3 regions of the Micromonospora sp. CA-269861 genome follow, and region 1 is predicted to be linked to each of the others. Evidence: riboswitches for the same ligand, from Rfam matches in the RefSeq annotation. Region 1 holds a riboswitch; each other region holds the start of a gene.
The links. A riboswitch is a leader RNA that binds a small molecule or an ion and turns the genes downstream of it on or off. The one in region 1 is predicted to bind cyclic di-AMP.
Positions count from the first base shown of each region.

Region 2: another riboswitch for cyclic di-AMP. It lies ahead of ACQP0U_RS25105 (coiled-coil domain-containing protein); the one in region 1 lies ahead of ACQP0U_RS00450 (NlpC/P60 family protein).
Region 3: another riboswitch for cyclic di-AMP. It lies ahead of ACQP0U_RS02635 (coiled-coil domain-containing protein); the one in region 1 lies ahead of ACQP0U_RS00450 (NlpC/P60 family protein).

Region 1 covers NZ_CP192014.1:92,790-98,373, reverse strand. The annotation lists gene ACQP0U_RS00475 (nitroreductase family deazaflavin-dependent oxidoreductase) at 1-362, shown strand, start outside; gene ACQP0U_RS00470 (LD-carboxypeptidase) at 510-1,448, shown strand; tRNA gene ACQP0U_RS00465 (tRNA-Gly) at 1,512-1,585, opposite strand; gene ACQP0U_RS00460 (pyridoxamine 5'-phosphate oxidase family protein) at 1,766-2,323, opposite strand; gene dcd (dCTP deaminase) at 2,423-3,001, shown strand; gene ACQP0U_RS00450 (NlpC/P60 family protein) at 3,078-4,118, opposite strand; cyclic di-AMP (ydaO/yuaA leader) riboswitch at 4,132-4,267, opposite strand; gene ACQP0U_RS00445 (hypothetical protein) at 4,503-5,162, shown strand; gene ACQP0U_RS00440 (N-acetylmuramoyl-L-alanine amidase) at 5,069-5,584, shown strand, end outside.
Region 2 covers NZ_CP192014.1:5,495,943-5,501,526, forward strand. The annotation lists gene ACQP0U_RS25090 (alpha/beta fold hydrolase) at 1-343, shown strand, start outside; gene ACQP0U_RS25095 (HelD family protein) at 452-2,569, shown strand; gene ACQP0U_RS25100 (cation diffusion facilitator family transporter) at 2,676-3,593, shown strand; cyclic di-AMP (ydaO/yuaA leader) riboswitch at 3,712-3,843, shown strand; gene ACQP0U_RS25105 (coiled-coil domain-containing protein) at 3,849-4,913, shown strand; gene ACQP0U_RS25110 (hypothetical protein) at 5,056-5,556, shown strand.
Region 3 covers NZ_CP192014.1:555,127-560,710, reverse strand. The annotation lists gene ACQP0U_RS02645 (copper-translocating P-type ATPase) at 1-1,242, opposite strand, end outside; gene ACQP0U_RS02640 (YibE/F family protein) at 1,555-2,925, shown strand; cyclic di-AMP (ydaO/yuaA leader) riboswitch at 3,092-3,222, shown strand; gene ACQP0U_RS02635 (coiled-coil domain-containing protein) at 3,227-4,246, shown strand; gene ACQP0U_RS02630 (carbonic anhydrase) at 4,303-5,031, opposite strand; gene ACQP0U_RS02625 (helix-turn-helix transcriptional regulator) at 5,260-5,584, shown strand, end outside.

The DNA.
Region 1 (5,584 bases):
AGACCGGAGGCCGGCCACGGCCCGGCATGAACGACCTGCTCCTGACCACCCGGGGCAGGAAGACCGGCGAGCGGCGTCGCACCGCCCTCGTCTACGCGCGCGACGACGACCGCTACGTGCTGGCCGCGTCCAACCGCGGCTCGGAGCACCACCCGGCGTGGTACCTCAACCTGCTCGCCGACCCGTACGTCACGGTGCAGGTTGGTACTGACACCTTCACCGCGTACGCGCGCCCCGCGACTGCCGACGAGCGTCCACACCTGTGGCGCCTGATGGTTTCAGCGTTGTCGGAGTACGCGGCATACCAACAACGGATTACCCGGGAGATCCCCGTGGTTCTCCTGGAACCAGTTCCGAAATGAGATGCGTACGGACCGGCGTCCCTGTTGGATCTCGACATGGAACATGAGCTTGTTCGTCCCCGAAAGGCACGCCCGGGGGACCACCTCGCGGTCCTCTCACCGTCCTTCGCTGCGGCCGGTGCCTATCCCGGGATTCACGAGCAGGCCATGCGACGGCTCGCTGACCTGACCGGCCTCGTACCTGTCGAATACCCCACTACCCGCCAGGTGGGTGCGACCGCGGCGGCGCGCGCGGCGGACATCAACGCCGCCCTCGCCGACCCCCGGGTACGCGGCATTCTCGCCGTCATCGGAGGCGAGGACCAGATCACCGTCATCCCGCACCTGGACGCCGACCTGGCCCGAGCCGACCCGAAGCCGTTCCTCGGCACCAGCGACAACACCAACCTGCACCACTGGCTCTGGGGCCTCGGCATCGCCAGCTTCTACGGCGGATCCTCCCAGGTGCACCTCGGCCCCGGGCCTGCCGTCGACGACATCCACGTCCGGTCGCTACGAGCGGCGTTGCTCACCGGGGAGCGACTGGAGATCACCGATCCGGGTGAGTCCGAGGACATCGGGATCGACTGGGCGGACCCGCAGGCGTTGAAGTCCTTCGGCGAGCGCGAACCGACCGAGCCGTGGAGCTGGTACGGCCCGTCCCGCGCGGTCACCGGTCGCACCTGGGGTGGCTGCCTGGAGGTCATCCAGTGGATCCTGACGGCGGGACGCTTCCCGTTTCCTCCGGAGGTTCTGCAGGGCAGCGTCCTGATCATCGAGACGTCGGAGGAGCTTCTCCCCGCCCGCGAGGTCGGCTGGATCGTCCGATCCCTTGGTGAACGCGGTCTCCTCAGCGCCGTCGACGCCATCCTGGTCGCCCGTCCGCCGGTCTCCGACCACACCCGTCGACCCCCGGCCGCGGATCGGGCACGGCTACGCGAGCAGCAACGGGACACGGTCGTGGACGTGGTGACCCGCTACAACCCCGAGGCGGTCGTCTGCGTCGGCGTCCCGTTCGGCCACACCAGACCGCAGTGGATCCTCCCCCACGGCGGCCCGGTCACCGTCGACGGCGTGGAGCGCCGAATCTTCGCCGACTACCGGTAGGACCCTTCCACCCGCACGAGGAAGCCCTGGTCAGGACATGTGTCCTGACCAGGGCTTTCGCAGTGGAGCGGGTGACGGGAATCGAACCCGCACTGTCAGCTTGGGAAGCTGATGTTCTGCCATTGAACTACACCCGCAAGCGGCACCACTGTACCCGAGTCATCGAGCCCGTGCACCCAGGTACCCCCGCCGGTCGCAGCAGTCCGCCCACCCCTCAGCCCGGGGTTGATCCACTCGGTTTCCTGGAAGTCGGGGCATCCGAGGCGCTGGGACACCGCGGTTTCACCGAAACCGAGTTGATCATGTGGCGGCCGGGGTCAGGCGGCCGTGCACTGGACGTCACGGCTGAGGCGGGTCGGGCGCGTCTGCGGTACGGCGAGTGGGGTGGCGGCCGCCGACGGGGCGTGCGGGTCGAGCCAGACCCGAACGGCCGGTCGACCCGGCGCGAGGCCCGGGACGCCCGCGATGTGCTGCTCACGGCGGGTGAGCATCGCCACGTCGACGGTGAACTCGAAGAGCCGCCAGTCGACCTGCGGCTCGGCGCGGGCGCTCTGCGCCAACTGTGCCACCCGGACCGGGTCGGTCACCGGACGGGCGCGCCCGGCCACGTACGCCTCGTCGTCGCTCTCCTCCGGCGGGAACGAGTGCAGCGCGTAACGGCCGTCACGTTCGAGGTCGCGGCGCTTGGGAGAGTCGATGATGAAGCAGAACAGCCCCTCGGCGGTGATGACCGGGGAGACCGGATGGACGCGGGGCCCGCCGTCGGCACGGACCGTGGCCAGGTAGCCGAAGCCCGGCCCGTACTGCTGAAGGAGAACGCGGATCCCGTCGGCGAGTCGGGGCTCGTCGGCGGCGAATTCGGACCAGGAAGCCATGTGGGCATTCTATCGAACAAATGTACGAGCAGCGACCTCGACGCGCTGGTCACCGGCACCGAATCCGGCCGCTTTGGGCAACGCGGCTATGGTGGTCCGATGCTGCTCTCCGACCGCGACCTGGTCTCCGAGATCAAGGCCGGCACGCTGGGCCTGGAGCCGTTCGAGCCCACCCTGGTCCAACCGTCCAGCATCGACGTCCGACTCGACAGGTTGTTCCGGGTCTTCAACAACCACCTCTACACCCACATCGACCCCGCCATGCAGCAGGACGACCTGACATCAGTGGTCGAGGTCCCCGACGGCGAGCCGTTCGTGCTGCACCCGGGGGAGTTCGTGCTCGCCTCGACGCTGGAGGTCATCTCGCTCGGTGACCAGCTCGCCGGCCGACTGGAGGGCAAGAGCTCCCTGGGCCGGCTCGGGCTGCTCACGCACTCCACCGCCGGTTTCATCGACCCGGGCTTCTCCGGTCACGTGACGCTGGAACTCTCGAACGTGGCGAACCTGCCGATCACCCTGTGGCCGGGCATGAAGATCGGGCAGCTCTGCATCTTCCGGCTCTCCTCGCCGGCCGAGCACCCGTACGGCTCGGTGGTCTACGGCTCGCGCTACCAGGGCCAGCGGGGGCCGACGCCCAGCCGCGCCTGGCAGCACTGGCGCACCTGGCCAACGCGCTGAGGCACCCCACTCGCTGGAACCAGAACGACGAGGGCCCGCCGCGACGGATCGCGACGGGCCCTTCGGTCACCCGGGGTCAGCCCGGGCGGCCGTAGCTGTGGATCGGGCCGTCGTCGACCTTCTTCATCTTGACCGGTTGACCGGCCTGCGAGGCGTGCACCACCCAGCCGTTGCCGACGTACATGCCGACGTGGTGAATGTCGCTGTAGTAGAAGACCAGGTCGCCGGGGCGCAGGTCGCCCCTGCTGACGTTCTTGGTGACGCGGCTCTGCGCGGCGGCGTTGTGCGGCAGCGACACGCCGGCCTTCGCCCAGGCGGCCAGCATCAGCCCGGAGCAGTCGTACGAGTTCGGGCCCTCGGCACCCCAGACGTAGGGCTTGCCGATCTGCGCGCAGGCGAACTTGACCGCCGTGCCCGCGGCGCCGCCGGGGTAGCTACCCGGGCAGGGTGCCGGGCGCAGTGGACCGCCGCCGCCGTTGCCGTACACCTTGAGGCGCAGCTTCTGCAGACGGTCGATCTCTTCGTTGATCTGCTTCTTCTTAGCCGCCAACTGCGCTTCGGTGCGGGTCAGCTGGGCCACCATCTCGTCCAGCGGCGCCTTCTGCGCGGCCAGCTGGTCGCGCAGGTCGGCGACCTGGCGTACGTCCTTCTGCTGGTTGTGCGCGAAGCGGTCGAGCATTTCGAGCTGGCCGACCACCTCGCTGGGCGACCGGCTGCCCAGCACCGCGTTCACGGTCGAGACGTTCTCACCCTTGTAGGCGCGTACGGCCAGGGCGCTGACCTTGTCCATCGCGGCGTCGACCTGGCGCTCCAGCGGGGTGATCCGGGCGGCCAGCGCGTCGGCCTGCTTGCGCTTGGCGACGAGGTCGGTGCGGGTGGCGTTGTGCCGTTCGATGATCGGTTCGAGCTTGTTCCAGTCGGCGTCGATCTGGCGCTCGATCTCGGCGACGGACGGGTCGGCGTGGGCAGCCGTGGCGCTGCCGGTCAGTACGACGGCGATGCCGGCCAGCGCGGCGAGTGCGGTGGTGAAGCGGGACCAGCGTGGGCGCGGCACGATCGACGCCGGGCCGGCTGATGCCGACCGCTCGGACGACGGCCGCGGGGCATGGAGTGCCACCGGGGTTCCGTACTCCTTCTTCCTGACCGCCTACCGGGTTAGCTGACGGGTTCGGGCGGGAAGTCGGCGCCCTACCGCAATGGCTGCGGATTCACCCCGAGGGACCTGGGTCCCCGGTTCGCTCGGAAACGACTCGGCGGTGTCGGTCCGTTACCGCCCGGGCTGGGCGGAGCTGCTGTCGGGCCGACGAATGACCAGAGTAGAGACGCTTGTTACCGATCCGCAACCCGTGCGGCCGTGACACTCCGTACCGATTGGGCGAGGTCACCGACCGTGTGTGAAGAATTCTTTCCACATACTTCGATAGATAGAAAGGTATTGACGTGACCTCCCGGGCGGCGCGATGGTGACCTGACCTCACTCCGCGAGAATCTAGGGGGTTCGATGCACCATCCAACCCTGTCGACCGGCTGGCGCGCACTGCTCGCCACCACCGTCGTCGCCGCCGCGTCCGCGGTGCCACTCTCCGTCGGCCCGGCCGCCGCCGCACCCACCACCGACCGCCAGCAGCAGTACGCCGCCGCAGCCACCGAGTACGGCGTGCCGACAGTCGTGCTGCTCGGCGTCTCCTACCTGGAGTCGCGCTGGGACACCAACGCCGGCACACCGAGCACCAGTGGCGGCTACGGCCCCATGCACCTGACCGACGCCCGGCACGTCGCCGCCCTACCGGAACGCGGTCACCACGACACCGGCGACGAGGACCCCCGCGGCGACGACTCCCGTTCCGCCCGGGTGCCCGCACCTCGGCCGGTGGAGGCTCCCGCGCCGTCCACCGCCGCGTTGCAGACCGTTGACGCCGCCGCCACGCTCACCGGTGCCGCCCCCGAGGCACTGCGCACCGACGCGGGCCTCAACATCCGGGGTGGGGCCGCGCTGCTCGGCGCGTACCAGAGGATCTGGGCGCGCCGGTCGGCGCGGACACCGACCCGGCGGCCTGGTACGGCGCGGTGGCCCGCTACTCCGGCGCGGACAGCGCCGACGCGGCCGCGGCCTTCGCCGACGAGGTGTTCACCACCATCGGCGCGGGCGAGTCCCGGGTGACCGACGACGGCCAGCGGATCACCCTGCCAGCCCGTGCGGTACGACCCGACCGTTCCTGGCTGGACCGGCTGGGTCTGCGCCGGCTGGCCCGCCCGGACGGGGTGGAGTGCCCCCGCACCATCTCCTGCGAGTGGATCCCGGCGCCCTACGAGGCGTTCGGCGACGGGGACTACGGCAACCACGACCTCTCCGACCGGCCCGCGCGGCAGAAGATCGAGTACATCGTCATCCACGACACCGAGGCGAGTTGGGCGACGACCCTGAAACTCGTCCAGGACCCGACCTACGTGAGCTGGCACTACTCGCTGCGCTCGGTCGACGGGCACATCGCCCAGCACGTAAAGACCAAGGACGTCGGCTGGCACGCCGGCAACTGGTTCGTCAACGCGAAGTCGATCGGGCTGGAGCACGAGGGCTTCGCG
Region 2 (5,584 bases), 1.6 Mb from region 1:
CCTGGTGACGTCGGCGGTGGCTCGGGCCTCGCTGCGCTCGATCGGCGGGTTCCGCGCCTCCATCGGCACCCAGCACCGGCTGGACACCCTCACCGCGTTGGCCCACCTGCCGGCCGCCGCCCTGGTCGGCGACCGGGACCGGCTGACCCCACCGCCGTGCGCCGAGTCGATCGCGGCGGCTCTGCCGGCCACCGAGCTGACCGTCTGCCCAGGTGCCGGGCACATGCTGATGATGGAGCGTCCGGACGAGGTCAACGCCGCGCTCACCGGCGTGCTGTGGCGGGTGCTCGCCGAAACGGCACCGAATCGCCGTGACACGACCCCCGCCGAGACGGGTGCCTGAGCACGTTCGCGCACCTCGGGCGCGGCGGGTCGGGCCCGGGGCCGTACCCTTCTGCGGTTGGCCCGCGCGGTTCCCGCCGCCTGCCGGCGACCTTTGAAGGAGCGTGCGTTGACCGACCAGACCGGCCTGGAGCAGGAGATCGCCGTCGAGCAACGACACCTCGACCGGGTGTACGCCCGACTGGCCGAGCTGCGGCAGTCGGCCGTCCGCGCCGAGCGCGACGGCTATCGGATGGCGCGGGTGGGCACGCACGGCGCGCTTGTCGAGCGCGACGCGATGGTCTTCCACGCGGCGCAGCGGCGGCACACCCTGGACGCCGAGCACGAGGGGCTGGTCTTCGGCCGGCTGGACCTGCGCGACCGCCAGGTGCTGCACGTCGGGCGCCTCGGCATCCGCGACGAGGACGCCCGCACGCTCGTCGTCGACTGGCGCGCGCCGGCCGCCGCCGCCTTCTACCAGGCCACCCCGGCGCAGCCGCTGGACGTGGTGCGACGCCGCACGATCCAGTCCCGCGCCGAGCGGGTCACCCGGATCGAGGACGACCTGTTGGACCCGACCGCCGCACCGGAGGGCATGACTGTCGTCGGTGACGGCGCGTTGCTGGCCACCCTGTCCAAGGCCACCGGCCGGGGCATGCGCGACATCGTGGCGACCATCCAGCGGGAGCAGGACGAGGCGATCCGCTCGCCCGGCTCCGGGGTGACGATCGTCGCGGGCGGTCCCGGCACCGGCAAGACCGCCGTCGCCCTGCACCGGGCCGCGTTCCTGCTGTATTCCGACCGCAGTCGCTACGCGGGCGGCGGCATCCTGGTGGTCGGCCCGTCGTCGGTCTTCGTCGAGTACATCGGGTCCGTGCTGCCGTCGCTCGGTGAGGACACCGCGACCCTGCACTCGCTGGGCACGCTCTTTCCGGGGATGACCGCCACCCGCCCCGACCCGCCCGAGGTGGCGGCGGTGAAGGGCTCGCTGCGGATGCGCCGGGTGCTGGAGCGGGCGGCCCGCGACGCGGTGCCGGGCGGCCCGGGTGAGCTGCGGTTGCTCTACCGGGGCACGCTGCTGCGGCTGGACCGGGCGGCGCTGGACCGGATCCGGGACCGCGCGCTGCACCGCGGCGCGCGGCGCAACGAGGTGCGCCGGGCCGGTTTCGACGGGGTGTTCGCCGCGCTCTGGGCGCAGGCCCGGGAGCTGAGCAGCGGTCGGCTGCCGGAGCAACCGGCCTTCGAGGCCGAGATCGCCGAGCGGCCGGAGTTCCGGGAGTTCCTCAAGGCGTGGTGGCCCCGGCTGCACCCCCGGCACGTGCTCGGCTGGCTGGCGCAGCCGGACCGGCTGCGCCGGTACGCCGGGGGAATCCTCTCCTCGGCGGAGATCCGGCTGCTCGACGCCGCGTACCGGAACCTGGACTCGGCCGGGCTGACCATCGCCGACATCGCGCTGCTGGACGAGCTGGACGCACTGCTCGGCAAGCCCGCGCAGCCGGCAAAGGCCCGGCGCGACCCGTTCCAGCTCGCGGGCGGCGTCCGTGAGCTGAGCACCCTCGGCGAGCGGCAGCGGGCCGCCCGCGCGGCGGCCCGCGAGCGGCCGGAGGACTACCGCGACTACGCCCACGTGGTGGTGGACGAGGCGCAGGACGTCTCGCCGATGCAGTGGCGGATGGTCGGTCGACGTGGCCGACTGGCCTCCTGGACAGTGGTGGGTGACCCGGCGCAGACCGCGTGGACCGGCGACCCCGACGAGCTGGACCGGGCCCGCGACCAGGCGCTGGGTCGGCGGAAGCGGCACGATTTCACGCTCACCACCAACTACCGCAACTCCTCGGAGATCTTCGCGGTGGCGGCTGCGGAGATCCGCCGCCTCTACCCCGACCTGCCGCTGCCGACCGCGGTCCGCTCCACCGGGGTCGAGCCGGTCGAGCTGGTGGTGCCCGCGACGGGGCTGGAGACCGCGACCGTGGAGGCCGCCGCCGGCCTGCTGGCCGAGGTGGAGGGCACGGTCGGAGTGATCACGCCGGTCCCCCGCCGCGACGAGGTCGCCGGTTGGCTCGGCGCGCTCGGCGCGCCGAGGTTGCAGGTGGTGACCAGCCTGGAGGCCAAGGGCATGGAGTACGACGGGGTGGTGCTTGTCGCCCCGAGCGAGATCCGCGCGGATCCGGGCGCCGGGGTACGCACCCTGTACGTGGCGCTCTCCCGGGCCACCCAGCGGCTCACCACCATCGACCCGACCGGCTGACATGTGCGGACTGCCGCAAGTGGGAAGCGCTGCCCGTACACTTGCACACATAGCGATGTGAGCATACATTTGACCGGGTCCCGACCAGCGGCGGAAGGTGGTTCTCGTGGGCGCAGGTCATGATCACCACCATGGGTCCGTCGCCAATGCCGCACACCAGCACCGGGGTCGACTCTGGGCGGCGTTCGGGCTGCTCGCCACCCTGATGGTGGTCGAGGCGGTGGTCGCCCTGCACACCGGCTCGCTCGCCCTGCTCTCCGACGCCGGCCACATGTTCACCGACGTGCTCGGCATCGGGATGGCGCTCGCCGCGATCACGGCGACCCGGCGGGCCACCGGCGACCCGCAGCGCACCTTCGGGCTCTACCGACTCGAGGTGCTCGCCGCGCTGGCCAACGCCGTCCTGCTCTCCGGCGTCGCGATCTACGTGGTGATCGAGGCGATCCGTCGCTTCGGCGACCCCCACCAGGTCATCGCCGGCCCGATGCTCGCGGTGGCCGTGCTCGGTCTGCTCGCGAACATCGCCGCCTTCGCCCTGCTGCGCGCCGGGGCCCGGGAGAGCATCAACCTCCAGGGCGCCTACCTGGAGGTGCTCGGCGACCTGCTCGGCTCACTCGGCGTCATCGGCGCGGCGCTGCTCATCACCGTCACCGACTGGTGGTGGGCCGACCCCCTCGTCGCGGTCGCCATCGGCGTGTTCATCCTGCCGCGCACCTGGCGGCTGGCCCGCGCCGCCGTCCGTATCCTCGTGCAGGCCGCCCCGGAGCACCTTCAGGTGACAGCCGTGCACGACCGGCTGGCCGCGGTCCCCGGTGTCGTCGAGGTGCACGACCTGCACGTCTGGACGCTCACCTCGGGCATGGAGGTGGCCTCCGCACACCTGACCATGGCACCCGGCGCGGAGGTCGGCGCGGTGCTCACCGCGGCGCGTACGGCCCTGCACGACGACTTCCGCATCGAGCACGCCACGTTGCAGATCGAGCCCGGCGCCGCCTCCGGAGCGTGCGGCTCCATCGAATGGTGACGCGGCCGTAATTTTCCGTGGTGACGCACGCACCGTCCGTCACATTGGCTGCAGCAGCCCCATCGGCACCGGTAGGCTCGGTCCCGGCCTCCACCAGGCGGCGCCTTCCCGGCGCCGGTGGTGGTCGCCGCCTAATCGCCCAGCTGGGCGAACCGGGGAACCACGTTCCTGGGGTGCATCCGCGTCAGCGGTAGGGATCTTCCGTCCCGAACCCGTCAGCTAACCCGGTCGGCGGCTGACGGAAGGACATGCGCAGTGGCACCAGCACGACCACCCGCCGCCAGACTGGCGGCCCTGATCGTCGCGATGTTCGCCCTCGGCGTCGCGCTTCCGGCCGGCACCGCCTCGGCCGCTCCCCCGACCGGCCTGCGGGCCGCCGCACCCGACTCCGACGAGGAGGGCGGCACCCCGGCGTTGCGCGCCCAACTCGAGGCGGCCAGCAAGGGCTACCTGGACGCGAAGCGCGCCCTGGACACCTCCCTGCAACGGCAGCAGCAACTCGCCACCCAGCTCAAGACCATCGAGGTCGAGATCGACCAGCGCAACGGCAAGGTCGGCGAGATCGCCGAGGTGGCGTACCGCACCGGCCGGCTCGGCGCGATGTCGGCGCTGCTCAACAGCAACACCCCGGAAGGCTTCATGGACCGGGCGGCCGCACTGGACGCGGTGGCCGCCAACGAGGACCGGGTGCTGCGCGACCTGCTGGACAGCAAGGACAAGGCCAACCGCACCCGGGTCGCCCTGGACGGCGAGATCAACGAACAGCGCAAGCAGGTCGCGGTGATGGCCAAGCGCAAGGAACAGGCCGAACGGGCCCTGACCGTCGCCACCGCACCCAAGCCGCAGACCACCGCCGACAGCGGCTCCAACCGGGGCACCTCCAGCGCCAACGCGAAGGCCGCGCCGCGCAACTCCGACGGCTCCTGGCCCTCCGAGTCGTGCAGTGTCAACGACCCCACGCCGGCCAACGGCTGCATCACCCCGCGCACCCTGCACGCGCTCAACCAGGCCAAGGCCGCGGGCTTCACCAGGTACGTCTCGTGCCACCGCCCCAGCGGCTCCGGTGAACACCCGAAGGGCCGGGCCTGCGACTTCGCGGCACAGAAGAACGGCTTCGGCGGGAACGCCACCGGCGGCGACAAGACGTACGGCAACAACCTGGCCGCCTACTTCATCCGCAACGCGGACCGGCTCGCCGTGCTCTACGTGATCTGGTACAGGCAGATCTGGCTGCCCAGCAGCGGGTGGAAGTCCTACAGCGGGGCGAACGGCACCCCGTCCACCGACCACACCAACCACGTACACCTGTCGGTCTACTGACCCACGCTCGGTGATGCCGGTGAGTCATCGTGATGGCTCACCGGCATCACGTGCGTCCGGGGTCGGGCTACGTCACCGGGCGTACCCCTGATGTCGTCGCTCGTCGGACGACCCGGCCGGGGTCGGCGGGCAGCATCGCGGTATGCCTCGGATCCGACCCACCACCCGCAAGGCGCTGCTCACCCTGCACCTCGTCACCTCGCTCGGCTGGCTGGGCGCCGACCTGGTGCTGCTCACCCTCGGCATCGCCGTGCAGCGAGGCGCCGACCCGGCGGTTGTCTATCCGGTCACGGCTCTGGTCGGCACGGTGCTGTTCGCGCCGCTGAGCGTCCTGGTCTGGCTGATCGGAGTCGCCAGTTCGCTGCTCACCCCGTGGGGCCTGCTGCGCCACCGCTGGGTGCTGGTCAAGCTCGTGCTCACCACTGTGATGGTCGGGCTGGTGCTGTTCCTGCTCACCCCGAACCTGCGTCACGCCGGAGCGGTCGGCGCCGCCCTGCCCGCACGCGATCGCGCCGACCTGGTCATCGCGCCGGCGGTGTCGACCAGTCTGATGATCATTGCGACGGTGCTGTCCACCTACAAGCCGTGGGGCCGACGCCCCGCCACCCGCCCCGCCCGCGCCGGCGCTGCCACCACAACCTAGGCACGCGCCGCGATCCTGCTTCCTGTGC
Region 3 (5,584 bases), 460 kb from region 1:
CTCCGACTCGACGCCGGCCGCGATCCGCAGCACCTCGTCCCGCTCGACGCCGGGCACCGTCACCAGGTCGGTCACTCCGTGCTCACCCCGGGTCAGCGTGCCGGTCTTGTCGAAGAGAACCGCGCCGACCGTCCGCATCCGCTCCAGGGCCAACCGGTCCTTGACCAGGATCCCGGACCGTGCGGCGAGCGCGGTGGAGAGCGCGACGACAAGTGGGATGGCGAGACCCAGCGCGTGCGGGCAGGCAATCACCAGGACGGTGACCGCGCGGACCACCGCCTCGTCCGGCTGACCGAGCGCCGTCCAGACCAGCACGGTCAGCACGGCGGTGCCGGTGGCCAGGTAGAACAGCGCGGCGGCGAACCGGTCGGCCAGCAGTTGGGCCCGTCCACCGGAGCCCTGGGCCTGGGCGACCATCCGCTGGATGCCAGCGAGGGCGGTCTGCTCACCCAACGCCTCGACGCGCACCCGGATCGCCGAGTCGGTGGCGACGGTGCCGGCCACCACCCGGTCTCCCGTCGACCGGGCTACCGGTCGCGACTCGCCAGTGATCATCGACTCGTCCAGCTCGGCGCCGCCGTCGACGACCCGGCCGTCCGCCGGCACCCGACCCCCCGGCCGGACCAGCACCACGTCGCCGATCCGCAGACCGGTCACCGGCACCGCCTCGACCCGCCCGTCCGCATCCACCCGTTCGGCCTCGTCCGGGAGCAGCGCGGCCAGCGCCGCCAGCGCTCCCCGGGCCTGCCCGATAGCCTTCATCTCCTGCCAGTGCCCGAGCAGCATGATGGTGACAAGCGCGGCCAGCTCCCACCAGAAGTCCAGGTCGAAGACACCGACACTGGTCGCCAGGGACGCGGTGTAGGCGACGGTGATCGCCATCGCGACAAGCAGCATCATCCCGGGCGTCCGGTCCCGCACCTCCCGGACCGCACCGACGAGGAACGGCCAACCACCCCACCAGAACACCACCGAGCCGAGCACCGGGCCCACCCAGGACCGGCCGGGGACGCTGTCCCCGGCCAGGCCCAGCTGGTCCGACACGAGATGACTCGTCAGCACCACCGGGACGGTCAACACCAGGCAGACCCAGAACCGGCGGCGGAACATCTCCGGATCGTGCCCGGCGTGCCTGTCGTGCCCGGTTGGCTTGTCGTGCTTCTCATGCCCGGCGTGCGTGTCGTGCGGCTCGGGTCCGGCGCGGTGCGCGTGGTCGGGGTCGGGCGGTGACGGAGCGGACATGGCTCCAACATGCCGTCCCCGGGACCGCCGCGCGCGCGGTTCGGCCGCCCGACACTCCGCCACGACCTGCAACCCCCGGACGGGCTGGCTAGCATCTCCCACGATGGCCCTCCGTATCCCGCTGCACAGTCGGGCACCGGCGTCGCCACGACGTGGCGTCGCCTCCGGCCGATCGGGCCGAGCACTGACCGTCCGTGATCAAGCGGTCGTCAGGCAGCGATCCGCCCCGCCGTCCGCCGCGTTTCCCACCGCAACGGTGAACCGCCCGGCCCGCTGACCCGTACCCCGCACCGGATCGTTGGGAGTCTGACCTTGGCCGCCGACCACACTCACCCCGCTCCGTCCGCCTCACCGAGGGTGCGACGGATCCTCGTCGTGACTGTGGTGCCCCTCTTCGTGGCCACCGTGCTCGCCGCAGCGCTGCTCTGGCCGCGCGGCGGGTCACCGCAGACCGACGGTGGCGCGGACGTGCCGCGCTATCCCGGCACTGTCACCCGGGTGGTGAGCGAGCCGTGCCCGCAACTGCCGTCGGTCCCCGAGGGCACACCGAGGGTCGGCGACGGGCGGTGCGGCACTGTCGACGTCCGCGTGGACGACGGGCCGGCCGCCGGCCAGCAGGTGCAGACACCGGTGCCCGACGGGCCCGGCGCACCCCGCGTCGAGGTCGGCGACGAGATCATCCTGGTCGAGCTGGACGATCCGACCGACCCCACCATCAGCAACTGGAACATCGCCGAGCACCAACGCGGCACGCCGATGGTGTGGCTGGCGGTGGTCTTCGCGGCAGCGATCGTCGCGTTCGGTAGGTGGCGGGGTCTGGCCGCGCTCGCCGGGCTGGCCGCCAGCTTCGCCATCCTGCTCACCTTCGTGCTGCCGGGTATCGCCGCCGGCAGGTCACCACTGCTGGTGGCGGTGGTCGGCGCGGCCCTGATCATGTTCGTGGTGCTCTATCTGACGCACGGGGTCACCGCACAGACCTCGGTCGCGGTGCTCGGCACCCTGGGCAGCCTGGTGCTGACCGGCGTGCTCGCCACCATCGCCACGGCCGCGACCCACCTCACCGGCTTCGGCAGCGAAGACGCCACCACCCTGTCGATGTTCCAGGGCGACGTGGACCTGCACGGTCTGCTGCTCGCCGGGATCATCATCGGATCGCTCGGGGTGCTCGACGACGTGACGGTCACCCAGGCGGCCACCGTCACCGAGCTGGCGAACGCCAACCCCGGGCTGAGCCGGTTGCAGCTGTACCGTGCGGCCACCCGGGTCGGCCGCGCGCACATCGCCTCCACTGTCAACACCATCGTGCTGGCGTACGCGGGCGCGTCGCTGCCCCTGCTGCTCCTGCTCACCGCCGACTCGCGACCGATCGGGCAGATCCTCACCAGCGAGTTCCTCGCGCAGGAGATCGTCCGCAGCGCGGTCGCCACCCTCGGTCTGATCGCCGCCGTGCCGCTGACCACCGGGCTGGCCGCGGTGGTGACCGCCGCCGGACGCGCCGATGCGACGGCGTCCACCGATGCTCCCGCCCCGCGACCCCAGCCGGACCGCTCGGAGGCGCTGGCGGCACTCATCTCACCGCGAACGGCCGGCTCCGACGAGCCGGACCAGCCGCGGACCACACCCCCATCCGAGGCCACCGACAGGTGGCCGGAGTCGAACAGGAGCACGGATACGGCATGGTGACACTCCTCAGCGTGACCAGATCGGGCATCCACCCTGAGAACCACGTCACTGGTCACTTAACGCTATGGCGAAATGACGCATTTGGTCGGCATCCAGGCGTAGCTCACCCGGTCGACTCTCGGGTAACCTCGCTGCCGGTTACCGATGAAGGCGCGAAGCGGCGCCTGCGGTGCCACCGCCCAATCGCCAACCGGCGAGCCGGGGACCCAGGTACGTGGGGTGAATCCGCGTCAGCGGTAGGGGCCACTTCCGCCCCGAACCCGTCAGCTAACCCGGTCGGCGGTCGACGGAAGGGAACATTGTGACGGCACCCCTACGCCGCTGGTTGACACCCGTGGTGGCCGTGATCGCCGCACTGACCGTGCTCGCCGGGCCCCTCCCGGCGCAGGCCGCCCCGACGAATCCCACACCGTCCGGGCACGAGGAGGACGGCGAGCCCAAGCTGCTCAACGACGTCATCGAGCAGGCCAACCGCGACTACTCCGCCGCCAAGTCCAAACTGGACAAGTCCAAGAAGCGGCAGGGCGAGTTGGCGCTGGAGGTCAACCGGGCCAAGGCCGACCTGGACGCGTTGGCCCCGCAGGTCGGGCAGATCGCCGCCCAGGCGTACCGGACCGGTCGGATCGGCGCGGTCGCGATGCTGCTGGAGAGCGAAGCGCCCGACTCGTTCGTCCAGCGCGCCGGGATGCTCGACGAGATGAACATGGTCAACGAGAAGAAGCTCTCCGAGGTCAACGAGGTGAAGGCCCGCGCCGAGCAGGCCAAGCTGGCCCTCGACACCGAGGTCCGCGAGCAGCAGAAGCAGACCGCCCTGATGGCGAAGCGGAAGAGCGAGGCCGACAAGGCGCTCTCCCTCGTCGGCGGCAAGGGTTTCACCGGCGGGCTGGTGGATGCCACCTCCAAGGTCGCGAAGATCGGCCCTGGTCGCACGGCCGACGGTGACTGGAAGCCCCAGTCGTGCAGCGAGAACGACCCCACCACGTCCGGCTGCGTCACCCCGCGCACGCTGCACGCGTACAAGGAGGTCAAGGCGGCCGGCTTCAACCGGTTCGTCGGCTGCTACCGCTCCGGCGGGCCGTGGGAGCACCCGAAGGGCCGCGCCTGCGACTGGTCGCTCCAGAAGAGCGGCTTCTCGCCGTGGCACAACAACGACACCCGGACGTACGGCAACAACGTCGCCGCGTTCCTCATCCGTAACGCCGACCGGCTCGGCATCTACTACGTGATCTGGAACCGGCAGATCTGGTTCCCGGCCACCGGCTGGAGCTCGTACAGCGGGCCGTCGAACCACACCGACCACGTTCACATGTCGCTGCTCTGACCCGCACGATCCCCGTCGAGGGCCGTTCCGTGTGACGCGGAGCGGCCCTCGTCGCGTCAGACGGTGGCGGGGTCGGTCGACTCCAGCGATCCGGTCGGGGCGTCCAGCGTCGCGAAGCCAGCCGGCACGGCGGCCACCGGGCGCACCGCTCCGGCGGCCAGCCGGTAGGACACCCCCACCACCGCGCACCGCCCCCGCGCCACCTCGTCGGCCAGCACGGGGGACTGACCGAGCAGCGTCTCGACGGTCTGTGCAATGTGGATGTCGACGATGCCGTCGATGTCGTCCACGCCCTCGGCCTCGGCCCGGCGCAGGCTGGGCAGCACGGCGTCGACAACCGCGCGCAGGTGGCCACTCGGTGCGGTACCGGTCGCGGCGGACTCTCGGGCGGCCTGCACCGCGCCGCACGAGTCGTGGCCGAGCACCACCACCAGCGGAGTGCCGAGCACGGTCACCGCGTACTCGACGCTGCCGAGCACCTCAGGGCCGGCGGTGTGCCCGGCGGTGCGGACCACGAACAGGTCGCCCAGCCCCCGGTCGAAGATGATCTCGGCGGCGAGCCGGGAGTCGGAGCAGCCGACGATCACCGCGAACGGGTGCTGCCCGTCGGCCACCGCGGCCCGGTGCCCGGCGTCCTGGTTGGGGTGGCGGGGGGCGCCACCGACGAAGCGCCGGTTGCCGGCGACCAGCTCGGCGTACGCCCGGGTCGGCTCGCTGAGCGCGGACGCCCGGTCGGTGGTCCGCTGCGAACCCGGCTGACCGCCGGAGTTCCCGGTATGACTCATCCCGCACCTCGTCTCGACGCATCTCACCTGGTCAAGCCGGCTTTCCGCCGGCCGGGCGGCGGGGCGCTGGCTCGTGTTCCACCGTCACACGCACCGTAAGATGCGTCAAGGTATGCGTGATTTAGATTTCATAGGTTGACGCCGGTCGCCCCCTGGGCAACCTTCCCGGGGGCAGGGCGGACAAGAATCTCGCGAGGGCAGGCGGACATCCGGAAAGGCGGTCATGCGATGGCGAGCACGGTGACGGGCGACACCGGCGGCGGACGGAACTGGACGTTCCTCACCAACCACGGGCACGTGCTGCTGGCCATCGCCCGCGATCCGACCGCCCGGCTGCGCGACGTCGCGGCCGAGGTCGGCGTCACCGAACGGGCCGCGCAGGCGATCGTCGCCGACCTGGAGGCGGGCGGTTACCTGCACCGCACCCGCGTCGGACGACGCAACGAGTACACCCTCAACCCGGCCGGCCGGTTCCGGCACCCCGCCGAGGCCGACCGGCAGGTGGGCGACCTGCTCGCGCTGTTCGCCGACACTCCCACCGCGAAGGCACACC